Regions from separate parts of the Viridibacillus sp. NPDC096237 genome, predicted to be linked through region 4. Evidence: riboswitches for the same ligand, from Rfam matches in the RefSeq annotation. Region 4 holds a riboswitch; each other region holds the start of a gene.

Evidence for each region. Region 4 has a riboswitch for S-adenosylmethionine ahead of ACQKMD_RS07860 (cyclase family protein). Riboswitches for the same ligand answer to the same signal wherever they lie in the genome.
Region 1: it holds a riboswitch for S-adenosylmethionine, as region 4 does, so the genes downstream of both, ACQKMD_RS11870 (O-acetylhomoserine aminocarboxypropyltransferase/cysteine synthase family protein) here and ACQKMD_RS07860 (cyclase family protein) in region 4, are expected to answer to the same signal.
Region 2: it holds a riboswitch for S-adenosylmethionine, as region 4 does, so the genes downstream of both, ACQKMD_RS15260 (bifunctional homocysteine S-methyltransferase/methylenetetrahydrofolate reductase) here and ACQKMD_RS07860 (cyclase family protein) in region 4, are expected to answer to the same signal.
Region 3: it holds a riboswitch for S-adenosylmethionine, as region 4 does, so the genes downstream of both, ACQKMD_RS12180 (M20 metallopeptidase family protein) here and ACQKMD_RS07860 (cyclase family protein) in region 4, are expected to answer to the same signal.

Annotation. Positions count from the first base shown of each region.
Region 1 covers NZ_JBNNTI010000019.1:2,015-5,205, forward strand. Annotated here, with positions in the region: gene ACQKMD_RS11870 (O-acetylhomoserine aminocarboxypropyltransferase/cysteine synthase family protein) at 310-1,605, opposite strand; SAM riboswitch class I at 1,719-1,832, opposite strand; gene ACQKMD_RS11875 (NADPH-dependent oxidoreductase) at 2,026-2,757, shown strand; gene ACQKMD_RS11880 (hypothetical protein) at 2,915-3,191, opposite strand, start outside.
Region 2 covers NZ_JBNNTI010000029.1:32,642-35,832, forward strand. Annotated here, with positions in the region: gene ACQKMD_RS15260 (bifunctional homocysteine S-methyltransferase/methylenetetrahydrofolate reductase) at 1-1,809, opposite strand, end outside; SAM riboswitch class I at 1,883-1,989, opposite strand; gene ACQKMD_RS15265 (sortase domain-containing protein) at 2,155-2,358, opposite strand; gene ACQKMD_RS15270 (protoporphyrinogen oxidase) at 2,951-3,191, opposite strand, start outside.
Region 3 covers NZ_JBNNTI010000019.1:66,395-69,585, reverse strand. Annotated here, with positions in the region: gene ACQKMD_RS12185 (nitric oxide synthase oxygenase) at 293-1,348, shown strand; SAM riboswitch class I at 1,431-1,537, shown strand; gene ACQKMD_RS12180 (M20 metallopeptidase family protein) at 1,709-2,908, shown strand; gene ACQKMD_RS12175 (VOC family protein) at 2,921-3,191, shown strand, end outside.
Region 4 covers NZ_JBNNTI010000009.1:89,835-93,025, forward strand. Annotated here, with positions in the region: gene ACQKMD_RS07850 (biotin-dependent carboxyltransferase family protein) at 1-136, shown strand, start outside; partial or broken gene ACQKMD_RS07855 (GNAT family N-acetyltransferase) at 279-734, opposite strand; gene ACQKMD_RS07860 (cyclase family protein) at 854-1,591, opposite strand; SAM riboswitch class I at 1,668-1,763, opposite strand; gene ACQKMD_RS07865 (PTS transporter subunit IIC) at 2,445-3,191, shown strand, end outside.

The DNA of each region.
Region 1 (3,191 bases), on a different contig from region 4:
TCCCCTTACGAATAGTTCTTCAAATAGTGTTTAGCGATTCTATCAATCACTAATACACTGTGTTTCAATTTTTTTACTTATTGATGATTTTAGACTATTAATGAACAGATTACAAGAAAAATCTTTCGGGAGAGGACAATTGTTTTTCTAGAAAGGTCAAATTAATCCATTAATAATAACATATTAACTGTATTTTAAATTTCCAGACAAATTGTTCATAGTATAAAATATTATACTTTGAAAAGGAAAAAGGATGACATAATGCCTCTCGTCATCCCTTGTCTTGATCTTTTCTTCTTATATAAATACTTATTTTGCTACTACCGCTTCATCTACTTTTGCGAAAGCATTATCTAGAGCTGCAATAATATCTTCAATTGCTTCTAAACCAATTGATAATCGTACAAGCTCTTCAGATACTCCTGCAGCTACTAATTCTTCCGCACTTAACTGTTGGTGTGTTGTAGATGCTGGATGAATGATTAACGAACGTGCATCACCAACATTAGCTACATGGGAGAATAACTCGATATTATCAATTAATTGACGACCGGCTTCACGCCCACCTTTAATACCGAATGTTAGAACTGAACCAAAGCCATTTTTTAAATATTTCTTTGCATTTTCATGAGTTGCACTGTCTTCAAAGCCATTGAAGCTAACCCACTCTACATTTTCGTGACTACGTAGATATTCTGCAACTTTTTGTGCATTTTCATTGTGGCGTGGTACACGTAAATGTAGTGTTTCGAGACCTTGAATTAATTGGAATGCATTGTCAGGACTTAATGTTGGGCCGAAATCACGTAGTAATTGAACGCGCAGACGAGTTGCGAATGCAGCACTTGCAGCATCAACACCATAGCGAATACCATGATAAGATGCATCTGGCTCAGTATAGTCAGGGAATTTCCCTTGTGTCCAATCAAATTTTCCAGCATCAACAGCGACTCCACCGATTACTGTACCGTGTCCACCAATCCATTTTGTTGCAGAGTGCACTACAATATCTGCTCCGAACTTGATTGGATTTGAACCATATGGTGATGGGAATGTATTATCAACAATTAATGGAATCTCATTTTCATGTGCGATATTTGCCAAGGCTTCAATATCTACTACAGTTAAACTTGGATTACCGATTGTTTCCACATAAATCGCTTTTGTATTTTCTTGAATTGCTGAACGGAAATTTTCTGGATCTCTTTCATCTACAAATGAAGCTGTTATGCCATAGCGTGGTAAAGTATTGGCTAATAAATTATATGTACCGCCATATAAACTACCTGAAGCAACGATATGATCTCCAGCACGAGCAATATTTAAAATTGAGAATGAAATAGCAGCCATTCCTGAAGATAATGCTACTGCTGCTGTTCCACCTTCTAAAAGTGCAACGCGTTTTTCGAATACATCGACAGTTGGGTTCATAATACGAGAATAAATATTACCAGGTTCTTCAAGTGCAAATAGTTTTTGAGCATGCTCCGAACTATTAAAAGCGTAAGCGGTTGTACGATAAATTGGTACCGCACGTGCACCTGTTGTTGGATCTGCTACTTGGCCACCGTGTAATAATAAAGTTTCTGGACGTAAGTTAGTCATCATTTATTCCTCCTGAATGTTTTTAGATGGCAAATCGGAGGTATGATGAGGATTTTGTGGAAAAACAAAAACCCTCTTCACTAAGAAGAGGGTTGCATACGCAATTTTTCCTCCCCTTATCTGTCAGATCCGATTAAAAATCTGTAGGAATTAGCACCATTGTGAGTTCGTCACTCACCGGTTGCTGGGCATCGTAGGGCCTATCCCTCCGCCGCTCTTGATAAGAGTATTTGATTCAGTTCCATCTTGTTGACAAGTATAGAAGATATATCGAACCGATGTCAATACCTTTATTTGTCTTTTCTGAAAATTAATTTAATAGATACTCTGTTTAGTCATATAAAATTAATTTAAGTAAACTTTAAATTATGGTAGCCTAAAGAAAGTAAATATTTTCATTTCACAAAGGGGTTTCTAATTATGGTAAAAGAATTACTACGTAGTCACTCTTCTGTACGCAAATATACAGGAGAAAGTATTCCTAAAGAAGTCATTATCGATTTAATTGAAACAGCACAAATGGCGGCAAGCTCTCATTTCGTACAAGCATACAGCGTCATTTGGGTTACGGATGAAGATAAGAAGAAAAAACTTGGAGAACTTTCAAATAATGAGTTCCAGTTTGGAACAGCTGGTGCTTCGTTTTTATTTTGTGTAGATTTTAAACGACTGCAAGTTGCTGGTCAAAAAAATGGTGTAGAAATTATTGCTGATTCTGCGGAAAACGTACTTGTAGGTGTTGCAGATGTTGCACTTTTCGCTCAAAACTTCGTTATTGCTGCTGAAGACCAAGGTTATGGTATTTGTTATATTGGTGGAGCGCGTAATAATCCAAATGAAATTAGCGAATTATTCGGGCTTCCAGAATACGTTTTCCCCTTGTTCGCTATAACAATCGGTGTACCTACTAAGCGAAATGAAACAAAACCTCGTTTACCAGTACAAGCTGTACTGCATGAAAATAATTATGATGTAGAACAATATGACACATTGCTAGATGAATATGATGCAACACTGGAAGCTTACTACGCTAGTCGTGGATCAAATCGTAAAATGGCTAACTGGACAAAACAAATGGCTGACTTCTTAATAGAGCAACGTCGACCACATATCAATGAATTTTTGGCGCAAAAAGGCTTTACTTGGAAGTAATAAAGGAACCTCTAAAATTAGGGATACCTAGTTTTAGAGGTTTTTTGTATGCGTTTGACCTAATTTGCTTCATTTTATAATACTAATTATCTCTTTCACTTAATCATAAACCTATGAAAAAACCTGCCACTATGAAGTGACAGGTAGACATTTCATTTTATTCTTTTACTAATCCTTCTATTACGAGCTCTTTTACAGGTAAGAAGACTTCGCCTGAGTTGATATATTTCACTTCGACTTTGTCGCCTTCTTCTAGATAGATTGCTAGTGGTACAACTTCTGAGTTGACACTATAGTTATCTTTGTTATCTAACATAAACGACACAGTTGTGAAATCGCCATTTTTCTCTTTATAAACTCGAACAATTTTCCCTTTAATTGTCGCTTGTTCTTGTTGCGAGCTACCGTTTACAGAACCGCCACCACGGCTTAAG
Region 2 (3,191 bases), on a different contig from region 4:
CTCTTGAATATAGTGAATCAATTCCACCGACATGTCGTAACGAGTGAATGGTGTAATAATATAAATGCCGTTGAATAACTCTGCAGCTGTATCGATTAATTCCTTAGCAATCGCAATACCTTCTGCAGTTGCAAGGTTTTTATCGTCACCTGTTGCACGCATTCTCTCAAGTACTTCCTCAGAGAGCTTAATACCTGGTACTTCATGATGTAAAAACTCCGAATTTCGGATACCGGTTAATGGCATAATCCCTAAGAAGATAGGGGTTTCTAAATGTTTCGTAGCTTCATAGATTTCTATTATTTTTTCTTTTGTATATACAGGTTGTGTGATGAAATAATCTGCTCCGCACTCAATTTTCTTTTCTAATCGTTTTACAGCTCTGTCAAGTACTCGAACGTTAGGATTAAATGCAGCTGCAATAGAAAAATTAGCCTTTTTGCGAAGAGGTTTACCAGAAAATGATATCCCTTCATTCAATTGTTTAATTAACTGAAGTAACTCTAAGCTTGAAACATCATAAACACTAGTTGCACCTGGGAAATCACCTACTTTTGTAGGGTCTCCAGTAACTGCAAGAATCTCATTAATGCCCAATGCATCTAGGCCCATTAAATGTGATTGTAAGCCAATTAGATTGCGATCACGACAAGTAATATGGGCGAGGGAACGAATATTATTTTGCATTTTCAAAATAGAGCCCATTGCCATGTTGCTAATACGAGGAGATGCTAACGAATTATCAGCCATAGTGACAGCATCAACTCCTGTTGCATTAAGTATTTGCGCACCTTCTATAAAGGCGGCAGTATCAAGATGGCGAGGTGTATCAAGCTCTACGATAATTGTACGTTCCTTTTTCGCCTTTTCATGGAGTGGCTCATGATGATCTGGTATCGCCTCTTTAATCTCAACCACTTTTTTCTTTTTTACAATTTTATTTTCAATTGGTGGTAGGTCCGCAATACGTTTTTTAACCGCTTCAATATGCTTCGGTGTTGTACCACAGCACCCACCGATTAAGCGAACACCTTGGTCACGTAGTAAAACACCTGCACGACCAAAATAATCAGCCTCTGATTCATAAACAATTTTGCCATCTTCTACATCTAGTAGACTTGCATTTGGATACGCAGATAAGAATGCCTTTGATGGTAATTCAACATCTTCAAACGCTTGGATTGTATGGTGGGGGCCTAAACGGCAGTTTACTCCAATAATATCTGCACCCAAAGCTTCTAATTGGTGTAGTGCATCATTTAGTAGTAAGCCGTTTTGTAAAATTCCTGGCTCGTGCATGGATACTTGCGAGATGATTGGTATATCTGTTACTTTGCGCAAATGCTTCACTACGGATGAAAGCTCTTCAAAATCATAGTACGTCTCAAGTAATAAACCGTCTGGATTACCCGACAGTAGATGCCCAGCCTGCTCATCAAGTGCAACTATAATCTCATCTAGTGTCGCTTCACTTTTACGAATACCGCGAATACCGCCAATTGTCCCTAAGACGAATTGTCCTCCTGGTGCCGCAGCACGTTTTGCAATTGCGATTGCCGATTCATTAAACTCTCTTACTGAACTCTCTAAACCATAACGTTCTAATTTAATGGCATTCGCTGTATATGTATTAGTCTGAATAATGTCAGCACCAGCTTTAATATATTGTTGGTGAATATTTTCAATCACTTCAGGTTTAGTGATATTCAATTCCTCATAACAATAATCGATTCCGTAAGAATATAATAGAGTGCCCATCGCACCGTCAGCCGTTAACACTTGTGTTTGTAGTTTTTCAAGTAATCCCATTAAAATCCCTTCCTTTCTATATAAAAAAGCCTTCTTATGAATAAGAAGGCTTGACGATTACGAAGTTCGCTCCTTCTTATCTTTTCGGACAATCAGTAAATCCGCTGGAGTTAGCACCTGACCAAATGGCTGGTTGCTGAAGCTTCAAAGGGCCAGTCCCTCAGCTTCTCTTGATAAGAAATATTTATTTAATTGTTAGAATAATTAAAAGAATCATAACCCCTGAGATGAATATCGTCAAGTGGATTTTCGCAATTGCAGCAAAACTCAGTATTATATGTATATTTTTACTACAAAACAAAAAAAGAGGACTTTTGAAGACTTCGTATTAAAAGATTGACCTTTCTATCGTTGCTGTTTATTTGAAAAAACTTCATTACCTTCTGCTTTATCATAACCCTTTGTTTCAACCAGTTTACCTTGAATGATCATGCGTTTAGAGCCATCATAATTACATGTAACAAGAGTTATCATTTTTTCATTTTCATCAATCACATCAATTTGCTCCGGTTGTACAATATGTATTTTTTCAATTTTATATTCATAGATTTTTTAAAAGTCAGTCAAATAAACTTCCATACCTTCTTCTGCATTTGTAAGAGGACTAAAGAGTGCCTTCCCATTATTCATATTATGTCCAGCTAGCGCATAGTTAGCTTTCCCCATCTTTTGATTTGGCTCATCGTGCCTGCACCAACTGCTACGTTTGTATTCGACACATATAAAATGGGGCAATCGCATATTCACATGATGTATACTACTAGCTCCAATTGCATTAAGTTTCCTTTGATTGAATTGTACCTTGACAACATCTTTGACATTTAAATCAGCTACTTACTCAAAATAAATACGTATCTAGGTTTATTATAGCCATCTCTATGTCTTGTTGTTCGATCGTTGCTTTTGCGAGATGAAATAACCCATGATTGGTCTATAGAAAATAAATACTAACCAACCCGATTACCAAAAATAGAATACCTATAATCAAACTTCCCTTTTTTTACTCATTCATTTTATAGTAACAATTCATTTAGCACTTTCAAGTAGTTTTCCAATTTGTTTAAACTAAAAATTTGTGCAAAAAGAAAGAGCTAAAGAAATTGTTATTTCTAATAGCTCTTTCCAATCTAATGATCATTCTTTACTGTATTTTATTTAGTATCGATTCTGCGGTTTCTTTTCCATTTTTAATACAAGAGCCAATACCTACACCGTAATAAGAGCAACCTGCAAGTACTATATTTTCATATGAAGAAGCCATTTTAGTTGATAAAGCTTCTACTGTTTTTGCATGTCCAAGATGGTAAACTGGCATTAAATCATTCCACTTTGTCACATCTACAACAGTGGGCTCTGCTTCTATTTTTAAGCTTTTTGCAATA
Region 3 (3,191 bases), on a different contig from region 4:
TATAGGGGGCGCAGCAATCTTATTTGGATTAGGAATTTTATTTAACAGAAGAACTAAAAAAGCATAGTAAAAGCGAGGACTATTAATTGGTTTCATACCATTAATAGTCCTTTTTTATATTGGATAAGGATAAAATATTTGATTACTACAGTATTTTATTGTTCATTTTATAATAAAAATGTAGTTGCCACAAAATCACCACATTATTTAAGTCTTATGCCTTGTCTGTTGGAAATCACTTCTTCTATGATGGTAGATAGGAAGTCGAGTAGTGACAGGAGGAACTATAGCGATGTTGAATGAGGCAATTGAATTTATAAAGATGTATTATTCGGAAACGGGACAATCTGATGAGGAGTTAGTGAGTCGCATAGCTGAAGTAGAGCATGAGATTCATGACAATGGTTTTTATGAACATACGATAGATGAACTGAAGTTTGGTGCACAAGTAGGTTGGCGCAATAGCAATAAGTGTATTGGTCGCTTATTTTGGCAAACGATGCAATTACTTGATCAGCGCGAATTAAGAGATGAGCAGGATATTTTCCACGCACTTTTAGAGCATATTGATTTTGCAACAAATGATGGTCGTATTCGTCCAACGATTACGGTTTTCTCTCAACGTGATGTAAGAGTTTGGAACCATCAATTAATTCGCTATGCAGGTTATGAAACAACTGATGGTATTGTAGGCGATCCAGATTCAGTAGCGTTTACACAAAAATGTGAGCAACTTGGCTGGCAAGGACAGGGTGGCCGTTTTGATGTGCTACCACTTGTTATTCAAGTAGAGGATAGAGCCCCACAAATATTCGATATTCCAGCTGAATATATATTAGAAGTACCGATTCGCCATCCTGAGTTTGAATGGTTTGAAGAGCTTGAGTTGAAATGGTATGCGGTTCCGATGATTTCGAATATGAAACTCGAAGTAGGTGGCATCACGTATGCGGCGGCTCCCTTTAACGGCTGGTATATGGGAACAGAAATTGGTGCGCGTAATTTAGCGGATGATTATCGTTATAATATGCTTCCAATAATTGCAGAGAAAATGGGTCTAAATACAGCATCTAATTCGACTTTATGGAAAGACCGCGCATTAGTTGAATTGAATGCAGCAGTTTTATATTCGTATAAAGAAGATGATGTGAGCATTGTAGATCACCATACAGCAGCGCAACAATTCAAGCGCTTCGAAACTAATGAGCAAATTGCAGGGCGTGACGTAACGGGAAATTGGACATGGCTTATTCCACCATTATCACCAGCTACAACGCATGTTTTCCATAAACCATATGACAATGAACGTAAAACACCGAACTATTTTTATCAAAAAGCGCCATATTAATTTAGAGAATTACAGGGAATATATTGCAATTTTTAATGGAGTGACGTATCATGATTTTTAAATACTACTAATTCAATAGGTTTTCTTATCGAGAGAGATGGAGGGACTGGCCCTGTGACATCTCAGCAACCGCTATTATAGCAAGGTGCTAATTCCTGCAAGTTGATTAAAAAACTTGATAGATGAGGAGGGACTTGTATACAAAGTCGATTTCTTGGAGTGAAATATAGAAGTCGGCTTTTTTATTATCATGAAATAAATATGTAATACTATAATGAAAAGTTCTAAGAAAAAAATTTAGCTTTAATTCATAGTAAACTAATATGAATTAAAGGGATAAATAGAATGGAGGAATATTGAATGAGTGCGATCACGCAAAAAGAATTTTTAACTACAATTTATGAAGAAATAGATCAAGGCTTTGCTGAAATTGTTGGATGGAGAAGATATTTGCATGAGCATCCTGAGCTATCTTTTGAAGAATATGAAACAGCAAAGTTTATTGCAGATAAGCTTGAGGGTTTTGGTTTAGAAGTGAAAAAAGGGATTGGTGGAAATGGTTTAATCGGAATTTTAAAAGGGGAGCAGTCTGGTAAGACAATTGCTTTAAGAGCCGATTTTGATGCATTACCAATTACAGATTTAAAAGAAGTTACTTATAAATCTCAAAAAGAAGGCGTCATGCATGCATGTGGACATGATGGGCATACAACCGCATTACTAGCGACAGCAAAAACGCTCAGTCATTACTGCAAGCATTTACATGGTAACATTATTTTCATCTTCCAGCATGCGGAGGAAAAACCACCTGGTGGTGCAAAATTCATGATTGCTGAAGATGTATTAAAGGATGTGGATTATGTTTTCGGTGCACATTTAGATTCAGGTGTTCCAGTTGGAAAAGTATCTGTTGGTGATGGCTATAGAATGGCAGCAGTAGATAAATTCGCGATTAAAATTCAAGGGCTTGGTGGACACGGTGCGAAACCACAGCAATCCATCGATTCAATCGTAATCGGTAGTGAAATAGTAAGTTCATTACAGAACATAGTCAGTCGTCGCTTAAACCCTTTTGATGCAGCGGTAGTGACAGTGGGAGTTTTCCGTGCAGGTAGTGCTTTTAACATTATCGCAGATTCGGCGATTATTGAAGGAACAGTACGTACAATGACAGAAGATGTTCGTAGTAAGGTGAAAGAGGAAATTTATGCAATTGTAAAAGGGACTACTGAATCAGCGCATGCAACGTATGGAATTGATTATTTACGTGGCTACCCAGCGCTTTATAATCACCCATTCGAAACTGCACTTGTAAAAGAGTTATTTGAAAATGAGTTCGGTGTAGAATCTGTAATAGATATCGAGCCGTCAATGGGTGCAGAAGACTTTGCCTACTTTTTAAATGAAAGGCCAGGCACTTATTTCAAAGTAGGCTCTCGTAATGACGATGAACGCACACAATTCCCGCATCATCATCCGAAATTTGATTTTGATGAAAGGGCGTTATTAATAATCGAGAAATCGTTTGTGAAAATCGTTTCACATTATTTATTTAAATAAGGGGACTTGAACATGACATTATCGTTTGATCACTTAGTACATTTTGTAGATGAACCAAAAGAAGTAATTAAGCTATTACAAAGCCAAGGAATCCATGCTGTTGAAGGTGGCGTTCATGAAGGGCGCGGAACGTATAATGCACTTAGCTACTTTGATCTAAGCTATATCGAGTATCTCGGTACATATGACAGAGCTCTAATAGCTGAGACAGAGCATTTACATCACAGTCTTATTGAAACAGTAGTAAATAATGATTTCAAAGAAGGCTTCGTAAGATTTGCAG
Region 4 (3,191 bases):
TCTTGCACAGTTACAAACAGGTGCTAAAATTCGATTCGAACTCGTAACATTAGAAGAAGCTCAACAAGCATTAATTGATAAAGAGCAAAAACTCAAAAACATTACAACAGCGGTTCGCTTATCATCAAACATTTAATAATAATAAAGGAGCGAGCAATAGACTAAACGAGTTACTATTTAGGCGAAGAGAAAGAGCATGTTTTGAAAAAAAAATTCAAAACATGCTCTTTTTGTATTTTATCGTTTCTATCTGTTAAAAGAATGCTCAATCAGTATACTTATAATTCTAATGTCATAAACACGCTATTTGAATCCTCAATAGAATTCGAAAATGACTTACAGTATTGAAACCCAATTTTAGAATATAGCCTCTTAGCAGGTTCAAAAGCCTCCATTGAACCTGTTTCTAAACTTAATCGCGTATAACCACGATTCCTAGCTTCTTCAATGATATGTTCAAGAATGTATCTTGCAACACCTTTTCTTAAATGTAATGAAGAAGTACGCATTGATTTTAATTCACCATGGTGAGCATTAAGTTCTTTTAATGCACCTCATCCAACTAATGTATCTTGTTCCCAAGCACTCCAGAATGTGATTTCTGATTTTTTCAATTCCTCAAGATTTAAGGCATGTATTCTTTCCGGAGGAGAATTTTGTACCATACATTGAAGGTGCTCATTCAATAACTCCGCTACTTCAATTCCATTCAAATCATCAATTTTAATAACCAAAAGGATCACGACTTAGATTCTATTATTCAGTTGCGTCTATACTATGACGGCCGGAGCCAACGGTATCTAGCATAAATTACTTCTTACTATGCCGTTTCAGACGAGTGGGTACAAATTATTTAAGGTAGAATAGCAAATGATCGAACTGGGAAGCCAGAAGCCTTCTCAGGTTTTGGTACGATGTTAAAAATGATAGCCCCTTTTGGAGGTAGCAGGTCTAGATTAGTGAGCAACTCTACTTGATAAGTATCTTGTTCCAATACATATAGTTCACCAAGTAAAGCATTGTTTTGACGATATAATACACTAGAATCCGTATCAAATGTTTCATGTCCTACCGCTTTAATATGACGCTCCTCAAATAAGAATTTCAATGCATCTACTGACCATCCTGGCGCATGTGGATTACCCTCAGCATCAAAGTTATTAAATGCTTCAATATCAGGCCAACGTTTGCTCCAATCTGTGCGGAGTGCAACAAATGTATCTGCCTCAATTTCACCGTATTCAGCCTCAAATTTTAAAATATCTTGAACTGAAAACGTGAAATCATGATTTTCGGCTACATCTTTAGAATGATCTATTACAACGAGCGGCAATGCAAGTTCTTTTAACTCCAATTCTTCTAAATAGCGAGCATCACGGACAAAGTGAATAGGTGCATCTAAATGTGTACCGTACTGACCAGCAAAGGCAAAGTTTTGAGTAAAAAAGCCATCATCATGTGAAAATAGCGTTGTCTTTTCTAACCCTTTAAATGCATTAAATCGTGGTGTATCTGCTCCAAAAGTATGTGTTAAATCGATCCATTTCTTTTCTTTTAACGTTTTTAGTGCATTGATTAATTCTGTTGACATATCCATCACCTCATCATTTTTTTGAACAAAAAACCTCTTCTCGATAAGAAGAGGTTGATGATACGTCCATGCACTCTTCTTATCTTCAAGCATACGCTTCTGGAATTAGCACGGTACAGCGTCCGTTGCTGAGATTTCACAGGGCCAGTCCCTCCACCTCTCTGGATAAGAAAAAAGTTATTTTGTTGTTTCTAAATTTACAACTTTCGAAATCTATTGTCAATATAAAATTTCGAAAATTCTTTTAAGTATATGATTCTTACTAGCAATTATGATAGCTTTTCATTACAAAAAAACAACTTTAAGCTCCGTTTTTAGCCTTGTTTGATCCCAAATGCTATTCATCTACCATCAATATCTTCGATAACAAACTCTTTATTGTTGTAATCGGTATCACTTAATGAGCGATCTATTTTCACACTAGAGTTAATGAATTCCTCTTGAAGCATTGCATGATTGTTTGTTATAAAGTACGCATCATACCCATAACCATATAAAACTTAATTTGGTATAACTTCTTGTCCATTTGACTACGTACGGGATATATCGGCCGTTGGGAAGATGCTGTGAGACATTAATAACATATTATCCATGTAATCTCTCCTTCATAAATTACTTCATTTATTTTTTGATTTATTGTGTCCACATCTATCAGCTTATAAAAAGTACTTAAATGATAGAATTGTCAGATAAAATAAATGTGCGAATTTATCAATAATATTCTAGTTGATGTTGTATATTTACTCTTTTATGTGTTTATTCAATAGAATGCTACTATTGGTTGCATTGACCGCCGTCTGAATTGTTCATATAATTTAGAACATTAACTCACTTGAGATTGGAGATTTGTCGTATGAAAGATTTTTTTAACAAGTTATTAACTGGTATGAGTATGGGAATTGTAGTATCCCTCATTCCAAATGCTTTAGTGGGTGAAATATTAAAATTGATCATTCCATATTTTCCGATATTACAACATATTTTAGATATATCTGTACTCGTTATGAGCATGTTACCTGTCATTATCGGTGTAACTGTAGGTCTGTCATTTAAATTAACGCCAATTCAGACTGCTAGTATTGGTCTTGCTTCGATTGTAGGTAGCGGAGTAGTGCAAATATCAACTGACGGCGTTATGACACTGAATGGTATAGGCGTTGTGATAAATACAGGAATTACAGCAGGATTAGCTGTGTTATTTGTTAAATACGTAGGTACACGTTTAAAGGACTACACGATTTTACTACTACCAGCATTAACAATTTTCATCCCTGGGTTATTAGGCACTATTATTTTACCTTTTGTTCGTAATGGGTCAGGATATGTTGGTGTTATTATTAATAATATTACACATTTACAACCCGTGATAATGGGCTCAACCATTGCTGTAATCTTTAGTATTTTAATTTTATCACCATTATCGACAATCGGAGTTGCAACTGTTATTATGCTCTCAGGTATCGGTGCTGGTGCTGCCAATCTTGGTGTTGTAGCTTCTGGTGTAGGAATGTGTATTGCAAGCTATAAAGCAAACTCTTTAGGCACTGCTCTTGCCCACGTAATGGGTTCTCCAAAGATTCAAATGCGCAACTTTTTTATG